Regions from separate parts of the Chryseobacterium sp. T20 genome, predicted to be linked through region 1. Evidence: riboswitches for the same ligand, from Rfam matches in the RefSeq annotation. Region 1 holds a riboswitch; each other region holds the start of a gene.

Region 1 (3,184 bases):
TGTAGCGAGTTCCACCTGGGTAAACAGAGGCGGGCTTGTTCCTACAGGATGGGATGGCAGTGTAAGTTCAACCTGGGGCATGACGACCAATGGAAGTACGATCGTAGGTTTAGGGTTTCTTACTGCAGCTAATGCACATGCTGTGAAATGGGATGCGGTAAGCGGAATGGTAGATTTGGGAAGTATGGTTCCCGGACGAAGCTCCAGAGCCAATGCAATCAATGCGGCAGGAACAGTAATTGTAGGTTGGCAGGATGAACCAACAGGAACAAGAAGTGGGGCAAAATGGCAGGATGGAGTAGAAAGTTTTATTACAGATAATAATGGGAACAATGTAGGAGAAGCAGGAGGAATTTCTGCAGATGGAAATACAATCATAGGCTCAGCAAATCCTAATCCTTATGTCTGGAATGCGGTAAGTGGGCTTACTTATATAACACATCCGAATGCTTCTTTCAGCTTCAAAGGAGGAGCAACAGGAATTTCTGCTGATGGAAAAAAAGTAATTGGGTATTACAGAGCATTTGGAGCACCTCCTATGTCAGGGGAAGGCTTTATCTGGACTTCTTCTAGCGGAAGAGTTAATCTGAATGATTATGCGGTATCATTGGGAATTGCAACGAATGGAGTAACCATGGGGCTTCCTTTGGCCATTTCACAAGACGGAAAGAAAATTGCAGGAACGGGGACGAATGCTTCAGGGCAGATGATCGCTTTTTATCTGGATACTTCTCAATTTTTATCGGTGAATGATGCCGTGAAAGAGAGAAACAGTATAGGAATCTATCCTAATCCTGTGACTGATATCCTATATTTTAAAGGAACAGGAAAAATAGAGAAAGCCGAAATTTATAATATGGTTGGCCAAAAGGTAAAATCATTTGATTCGGTAGAAGGGCAGATCGATGTTTCATCCCTGTCAAAAGGAGATTATATTTTACAATACTCTGTAAAAGGAGTAAAAAAGGAGGGATATAAGTTTATTAAAAAATAACATATATAAATAGTAAAGTAGTGGGATGAATGGCTGTTTTCAATATTGAAAGCGGCCGTTCTTTTTTGTGTATATAACAAAAGGATAGCATGTTTGCATTGAAAAGGCTGGTTTTTGGCGAATACATATAAAAAACTATCTTTGCAAAAATTTTGGTTTCCAGTATTTTGGAATGAAAAGGGAATCGGGTGTAACTCCCGGACTGTCCCCGCAACTGTAAATCGCAACTCAAGTTTCTGCAAAAAACCACTGTTTAATAACGGGAAGGAGCAGAATGCGAAAGTCAGGAGACCTGCCGGAATTATAATTAAAAAACATATTGCTTTCGGAGGAAAAGTAAAAAAGTATGGATATAAAAAGATCTTTAGTACTGCTTTTTTCATCTTATGGCTGTTTTCTTTTTGGACAAGAGAAGGCCATCGATACTGTTTATGTCTTCGACAATCAGATGAATAGGGTGAAGCTTTTTCATCCCGTAAAAATAATTTCGGCGGAAGATGCCGAGAAAAACTCCAGTAATCTTTCTGAACTTCTGAGATTTCAATCACAGGTTTTTATCAAAGAAAATGGCCGTGGTGCTGTTTCTTCACCTTCTTTCAGAGGAACTACCGCTCAGCAGACTGCATTTGTATGGAATGGAATTAATATCAATTCCAATTTTCTGGGACAGGGAGATATCAATAATATTGCATTGTTCGGCTATGATCAGATTGGTATAAAAGCAGGTGGTGGAAGTGTAGTGTATGGAAGTGGTGCCATTGGAGGAAGTATTCACCTGAATAATACGCTAGATTTTAATAAAGGCTTCCATGGCTCTTTATTTTCTGAAGTGGCTTCTTTTAATACCTATAATAACTTTATAAAAGGTTCTTACAGCAATGATAAGTTCAGCTTTAAAGCTTCCGGAAATTATTCTGTAAGCGAAAATGATTATAAAGTAAGCGATCTGAACTATATCAACAGAAACGGGAGTTATTACAATACAACATTTAATGTAGGAGCATCCTATAAAATTACAAACGATCATAAAATTTCGTGGCAGAGTCAGTTTTTTGATTCTTCACAACGCTTTCCTGTGTATGAAGAAACGGGAACAAAAACGAAATATAAAACTCAAAGTGTAAGAAGTCTTCTTTCCTGGGACTGGAACAAAACAAAGTTCAGTAATTCCCTTAAAGCAGCTTATACAGAAGAGAATTTTCAATTTTTTGGTTCGTTAAATCAGCCTAAATCAAGTGGAGGAACCGGGAAAAATTATATCTTTAAAAATGACTTCAATTATTTCCTGAATTCAAAGTGGAATTTTAATATCATCGGAGAGTTTCAGGTTAATAAAGGAGAAGGATATCAAAACGGAATATCCAGCGTCAGCAGAAATATTGGTTCTGTTTCAGGATTATTAAGATATTTTGCAACCAAAAACCTTCGTTTTGAGGGTGGATTCAAGAAAGATTTTGTGGAAGATGTGAAGTCTCCGTTGATGTACTCATTCTCAGGAAAATGGAATGCTGCAAAATGGTATGATGTAAGCTTTAATGTATCAAAAAATTTCAGATTTCCGTCCTTCAATGATATTTATTATGAACCGGGAGGAAATAAAGATCTGAGACCTGAAACCTCTACTCAGGTAGACATGACCAATGAGTTCAAAGTGGGAGATTTTAAACTGACTTTATCTCCATACTATATGAATGTGACCGATCTTATTGTCTGGCTTCCAACTGCTTTAGGTTACTGGCAGGCATACAATGTGAATAAATCTGAATCTTACGGGCTGGAATCTCAACTGTCTTTCAGTAAGCAGTTGGGAAATCATAAAATAAGAGCCAATGCAGGATATTATTATGCCAAATCTATTGATAAAGAGACGAAGATGCAGAGACCTTACGTCCCTATGCACAGAGGAACTGCCAATATAGATTATGAATATGGTTTCTTTAAACTTTTCGCACAGGGACAGCTTAATGGAGTTACGTATACTACAAGTGACGAAAAAAGATCAGATGCCATAGATCCTTATTTTCTTTTAAATATGGGTGTTTCTGCCACTTTAGCAAAAAAATATACCTTAGGGTTCAAAGTGAATAATCTAACCAATACATACTATAAAACTGTTTCTTTCTATCCTTTACCCAAAAGAAATTATAGTGTGTATGCGGCAATAAATTTTTAAAAATTAAAATTGAGTAA
Region 2 (3,184 bases), on a different contig from region 1:
ATTAATTATAAAATACTGAAAACCAATATTTTTAAAAACAAACCCTCTAAAATTCTCTAATAAAAGTTCGAAAAATCTCTCCCATGAACATATCTCAAAAGGATTCGAATTGTTCAAACAATTATTCAAAACACTCATAATCAAATATTTAATCTCAAAATCCAATTCAAATCTTCTACTAGACGGTTCAATGATAATCCTTCCAAGTTCACATAAAGACTTACTATTTTTAGTAAGTCTTTTTTGTTTTTATTCATTACTTAAAAAATCATTGATAAAGCAGACCGGATAGAGCATCCCGATTTCAATCGGGACGGTCAAAGGTTCGAATCCTTTCGCGCTCAAAAAAACCTCACAATTTTTATTGTGAGGTTTTTTGTTGTCTACAGACTTCACCTGCCAAAAATAAAATCTTCTACAGAGAAGTTATTAATACAAGATTAATGATCTTCAAAGTATTGCCCAAACCATAGATCAAAACTTTCTTTATATTGAGCCTGAGCATTTTGAATCAACACATCAGGTTCTTCAATCTGGCTTACACCGTAATCTCCTTTCATCCACCTCAAATATTCATTTAAATCCGGACTCTCTTCATAATCCTCTTCCTCTCTATAAAAATAAGCTTCATCAAAGTCTACTGAAATCTCAGTGTCAAAAGTGAGCAAATGTAAAAGCTGTATACTATTTTCAGCGACAATATGAACTCCACCTTCATCTCCAAAAACCACAACAGGCATTTTATTCAAAGGCTGATCCGTTCCATTATTCCAGATGGCATAGAATGAACCGGAACCATTAGCCTGAGCAAAAGGCAACATGCTATTCAAAAAATTTTCGTCATCACTCCAGCTTTTCAATCCGGACTTATCGTCGATTAACACACCAAAACCCTGCGAATAATTTTCAAACGAGGAAATAGTATTCTGGAAGTAAATCAGTTTTTCAAGCTCTACAGGAACTTCCCTCAAACCCAGGTTTTGTTTAAATTCTGCAATGTCTACCATGATCAATTATATATGATTAATAAAATTCATAAAATGAAAGAAGAACGGTAAATTTATTAACTATCTTTAATTTTTCGGTTATCTTTTATATTAATTTAACAACATAAACAATCCGTTTTTCTTCTAAAACACACCTTACAACTCAAGCATTTCCAATAGATTACAGTAAAAAAGCTATTGATTACATAAAATATCTTTTTCGTTATTATAAAATACTTATATTTACCACCAAGGAGTTCTTAAAACCTTCTTTATCAACCGAAACTGGTTACACTTAGCTGTGTATTAAAAGGGAATCGTGTGTAAATCACGAACTGTCGCGCAACTGTAAGTAACAAACAAAAAGTTTTTATCAATTGATATCCACTGTATATTTTTCATATGGGAAGGATGATAAAAACCGTTACAAGTCAGGAGACCTGCCTATTTCGTATTGACGATGCTTTCGCGATTTGAAGCTTACAGTCAGGTATGATACGATATGGATATAGTGTGATAAAACAGTTTATCAATCTATGTTATTTTTTTGAGATAGATATGAGTGTACATTGGGTACTTCTCATGATTCTGTGGCTCATTCGTATCCCCTTTCCGTAATTTTTCTTTCTTCATAAAGCACCGCGAAGTTTACTGAGAACTTTTTATAGGATTTAATCAATGTAAAAAGTAATGGTGTACCAAAGCAATCTTAATTATTCGTGGAGTCGTAACAGGTTTATTTTACAGACCTGTACAAGCAGATTTTCTCAAAGTTCTCACCGGCTGCAGGATAGTAAGATTTCTCAACTTATTCCCCATCTTTTCTTTTTTACTCAAAAGCTGTGTCTTTACAGATTCCTGGCTTCTTCACTGATAAACAAATTTCAACTCAACAATACATATTAAAATGATCAAAAATGAAAACTGGAAATCCCCCGGCCTAAAATTCCGGGAGGCAATGGAAAAAGAAAATCCCCTCCAGATTGTGGGAGCCATCAATGCCAATCATGCATTATTGGCACAGCAGGCAGGTTTTAATGCAATCTATCTTTCAGGAGGAGGTGTTGCTGCAGGATCTTTAGGAATTCCTGATTTAGGGATTACTACCCTGGATGATGTACTCATAGATGTTCAGCGTATTACTAATATTTGTGATTTACCTCTTTTGGTAGATATCGACACAGGATTTGGACCTTCTGCCTTTAATGTTGCCCGAACGATAAAATCATTAATCAAAGCTGGTGCAGCAGCCATTCATATTGAGGATCAGGTAGGTGCAAAACGTTGCGGACACCGCCCTGGAAAGGAAATCGTAAGCAAAGAGGAAATGGTAGACAGACTTAAAGCAGCTGCAGATGCCCGTACCGATGAAAATTTTGTGATTGGAGCCCGAACAGATGCTTTTGCAAATGAAGGACTGGAAAAAACATTAGAAAGAGCCATTGCGTATAAAGAAGCTGGTGCAGATTTCATTTTTGCCGAAGCGGTACCCGATTTAAGCTTTTATCAAAAATTTGTTGATGCTGCCGGAATCCCTGTATTGGCGAATATCACTGAGTTTGGGATGATCAAAATGTACACTGTTGAAGAACTGAAAAACGCAGGTATAGGACTTATCCTCTACCCTCTTTCTGCCTTCAGAGCAGCCAATAAAGCAGCGCAGAATGTATACCAGCATATCCGTCAGGATGGAACACAAGCTCATGTACTGGACACAATGCAGACCAGAGAAGAGCTCTACCAGAGCATCGGCTACTATGATTATGAACAAAAATTAGATAACCTTTTTAAACAAAATACTCATGTCAACGAATAGCGAACCAACATTTAAACCTAAAAAAAGTGTAGCTCTTTCCGGAGTAACAGCAGGCAATACCGCTCTCTGCAGTGTAGGAAAAAGTGGAAATGACCTTCATTATAGAGGTTATGATATTTTGGATCTTGCAGAAAGAGCACAATTTGAAGAAGTAGCCTATCTTCTGATTTATGGTCAGCTGCCAACCGAAGCTCAACTCAAAAACTATAAAGCAAAATTAAAATCACTGAGAGGACTTCCCCACTCTGTAAGAAATATCTTAAAAAGTATTCCGGCGGCAGCGCATCCCATGGACGTGATGCGTTCAATGGTTTCAGCGATTGGAAGTATTCAACCTGAAAAAGATGACCACAATGTGGCTGGAGCAAGAGATATTGCCGAC
Region 3 (3,184 bases), on a different contig from region 1:
ATTCGCCCAATTGAATTTTTTCTGAACAGACAGATCGTGCGTATACCAGGGCTGAACATAATTGTATTGAATATTATCCTGATTCACATCATATCTTTCTCCTACGTACATCGCACTGTAATTGAAACTCCAGTCTTTATAATCTGCCATCAGACTGAAAGATCCACTGTGCCATGGTGTATAAGGAATCTGATTGCGGTAGAAAGTATCTTCCGGATCACTGATATCTCTTGCGCTTTGATAGGTATAGGAAAGCAATGGCCGAAGGGTGACTTTTCCAAGCTGCATTTCAGTCTGCACATTCACATCAGCTCCAATGATTTCAACCAATCCAAGGTTCATCATCAGCCAGCGGAACATGCTTCCGTTTGGAGCAGCTACAATTTTGTCCTGTACTTTATTGTAGTAACCGTCTACTTTAGCATAAAATGTTTTAAAGAAACGGTTGGTATAATTCTTCTGATAAGTAAATCCTACATCATATTGATTGGTAAATTCCGGTTTCAGGTAGGTATTTCCAATATTGGTATAATACAAATCATTGAAAGTTGGAAGTCTGAAAATTCTTTTATAGAAAGCTCTTAGGGTAAGCTCAGGAATTTTTTCCGGCTGATAGCTCATAAAAACGGCAGGTGTCCACTCTCTGGCATCTCCCGGCCTTTTATTTTTTCTTACTTCTTCAAAAGTAAAAGTTCCTAAAAGGCTTCCCAGAATTTTGAATCTGTTCCACTGATAGGTTGTCGCCAATGCCACCAATGTAGTGTAACGTGTAGGATATGAGAAGTTATCAAGATTCGCATCCAGATTATTGTATTGAAAGTCTCCACTCAGGCTGACATCCCAATTGGGAGTAATGGAATAAATATTGGAAGAGGAAAGATAAAGTTCCCTTTGGATATAGGTATTATCAGTATAAATAATAGACTGCGAACGAACCGTGTCCATAAAATGGGTATAATCGTAAGCAAATTTTGCTTTCAGCTGAGTTTCCAATTTCGGGAAGAGTTTTTTTCTCAGATTAGCTTGTACAAAGTAATTTTCATCGGAGAGCCTTGCTCCTCTTCCTCCGAACCGACCATTAACAATAGGTGCCGGCATTCCGCGGTTTGAAATATAACCGTAGCCACGGATATTCCAGCTTCCGTTATTTAAGGTTCCGTTGAGAGAGGTTTCAAAACGTTTTGCCCGAATATCTGAATCCTGTCTCTTTGCAATGGTATCATACGCTTGTTGCCCATCGGGATATTTTTTGGCATACCGAAATCTGTAAATTCCGTCACTCTGCATAAATTCACCACTGAAGCTGGCAGAAATCCTGTCTGAAATCTTCTGTTCCAATCGGAATGAAGGATTAAAGAGATCAATGGAAGCACTTTTTGCTCTTATCACGAGATTGGTTTTCCTATTTCCTTTAAATACAGGTGTTTTTGGCTGTAAATAGATAGATCCCGAAGAGCCAAAGTCTTTTGCCGGTTGGAAAATTTCACTTTTCTGACCGTTGTACAAGGATATTTCTTCAAGATCATCCAAAGAATATCTTCCCAGATCCACCAGTCCGTTTTGGGCATTTCCTAATTGAATTCCATCATAGAAAACCCCTACATGCTGGCTTCCCATGCTTCGGATATTAATAGTTTTCAAACCACCCAATCCTCCGTAATCTTTAATCTGAACTCCTGAAAAATACCGCAGCGCATCTGCAACTGAATGACTGTTCAGCCTCTCCAGCTGCTCACCCTGTAGGATTTGTGCCGGAAGGATTTCTTTAAAATTCTTTTTATAAAGATTGATTCCTTTAATAGTCTCTTCCTGAAGGCTGTCCTTCTTCTTGGTTTGAGAAGATAAAAGTTGAGATGTGATCACCAATATTGTGAAAACAGCTTTATGAATTGCAGAAGTAGTTAGTTTTGCCGCCATTAGCTCATTTAGGGTAATGAAGACGCTAATGGATATAAGAATACAACGACAAAGCACAGCTGTCACTGCACAGAATCATTGATGTCCTAAGCTTTATTCCACGAAAGCGTCAAACGATTATTTTCTGGCAGGTCTTCTGACTTACTCCATTTTTGAAATCCTTCCCATTAAAAAACAGTGGATATATTCTTCAAAAACTTTGGTGCGGAGCTTACAGCAGCGGGTCTGTTCCGGATTTTCACCGGATTCCCTTTTAAGAGCTTTTTAGGGCTCACCAAATTTCGGCAAAGATAAATAATTATTCCTAATCCCCAATTAAAATCATGATTCATAAACAATTAAAGCTCCCGAAGGAGCTTTAACATCATTTTATTGAGGGTGTCACTTTAAATTCCAATATTCAGGAAAACACTGAATCTCGATTTTGCTTCAATATCTCCTCCCGCCAGATGCGTGTACATGGGAAGCATGATTTCACTTCCAAGACTGAGTTTTTTATAAGAAGCTTCAAATCCCAATTTTCCATACAAAGCACTTCCAGCAGTATTGGGCAACGCCTCATCAAACTGTTTGTTCTGAGCGTAAACTTCTCCCTGGACTCCTGTTTTTACAGAAAAAATGGATTTTTCATTTCCTGCAACCTGATAAAAACCTGTTGCAGCATAGTTCCATTGGTTTCCAAAACGGTAATTTTTCTTATTCTCTGTTTTGATGGTATAATCTGTATTGACCAATACGGCTACTTTATTTTTCTGAAACTTATAATTTAAAGCAGCCTGATAATCCCAGCTTCCGGTTCCCAGCTGAAAACTTGGATTCACTCCGGATGCTCCTTTTTCATCAAACTTTCCCAGTGGAATTTTCACGCCCAAACCTCCGCTCAGGTGATGGAAATTATCTTTAGAACTCATCAGCTGGTAGATTCCCATCAGGTTCAGATCCCCTATTCCATTGATTTTAATATCTCCCTGCATGGTTTTCTTCTCATGAAAATGGAATGGCAGGCTCGCATATACACTCAATTTTTTAGTCAGTGGAATTTTCCCCCAAAGCTGCAGCGTATTGAAATACTGATCCTGAGTAAGGTCTTTTACAAATAAGTTCTCTTTCGCTTTATAATGCTGTGCAAAGTATTTGATTCCGATAAACTGTGGATTCAGTAAAGATTCAAAGCCGGAAGATCCGTTTCCTGCAGCACAGCCACAGGCATCGCAATCATCATCAAAATCGAATCTGCTAAAGGTTTCGGGAGCAATATACGCACTGT

Evidence for each region. A riboswitch is a leader RNA that binds a small molecule or an ion and turns the genes downstream of it on or off. The one in region 1 is predicted to bind cobalamin.
Region 2: another riboswitch for cobalamin. It lies ahead of prpB (methylisocitrate lyase); the one in region 1 lies ahead of ACMA47_RS07065 (TonB-dependent receptor plug domain-containing protein).
Region 3: another riboswitch for cobalamin. It lies ahead of ACMA47_RS09270 (TonB-dependent receptor plug domain-containing protein); the one in region 1 lies ahead of ACMA47_RS07065 (TonB-dependent receptor plug domain-containing protein).

What each region holds. Positions count from the first base shown of each region.
Region 1 is NZ_JBLFDU010000002.1:379,606-382,789, forward strand. It holds gene ACMA47_RS07060 (T9SS type A sorting domain-containing protein) at 1-994, shown strand, start outside; cobalamin riboswitch at 1,131-1,309, shown strand; gene ACMA47_RS07065 (TonB-dependent receptor plug domain-containing protein) at 1,341-3,167, shown strand.
Region 2 is NZ_JBLFDU010000017.1:13,725-16,908, reverse strand. It holds gene ACMA47_RS23620 (hypothetical protein) at 441-1,007, opposite strand; cobalamin riboswitch at 1,256-1,449, shown strand; gene prpB (methylisocitrate lyase) at 1,894-2,802, shown strand; gene prpC (2-methylcitrate synthase) at 2,789-3,184, shown strand, end outside.
Region 3 is NZ_JBLFDU010000003.1:151,136-154,319, forward strand. It holds gene ACMA47_RS09270 (TonB-dependent receptor plug domain-containing protein) at 1-1,917, opposite strand, end outside; cobalamin riboswitch at 2,026-2,211, opposite strand; gene ACMA47_RS09275 (transporter) at 2,304-3,184, opposite strand, start outside.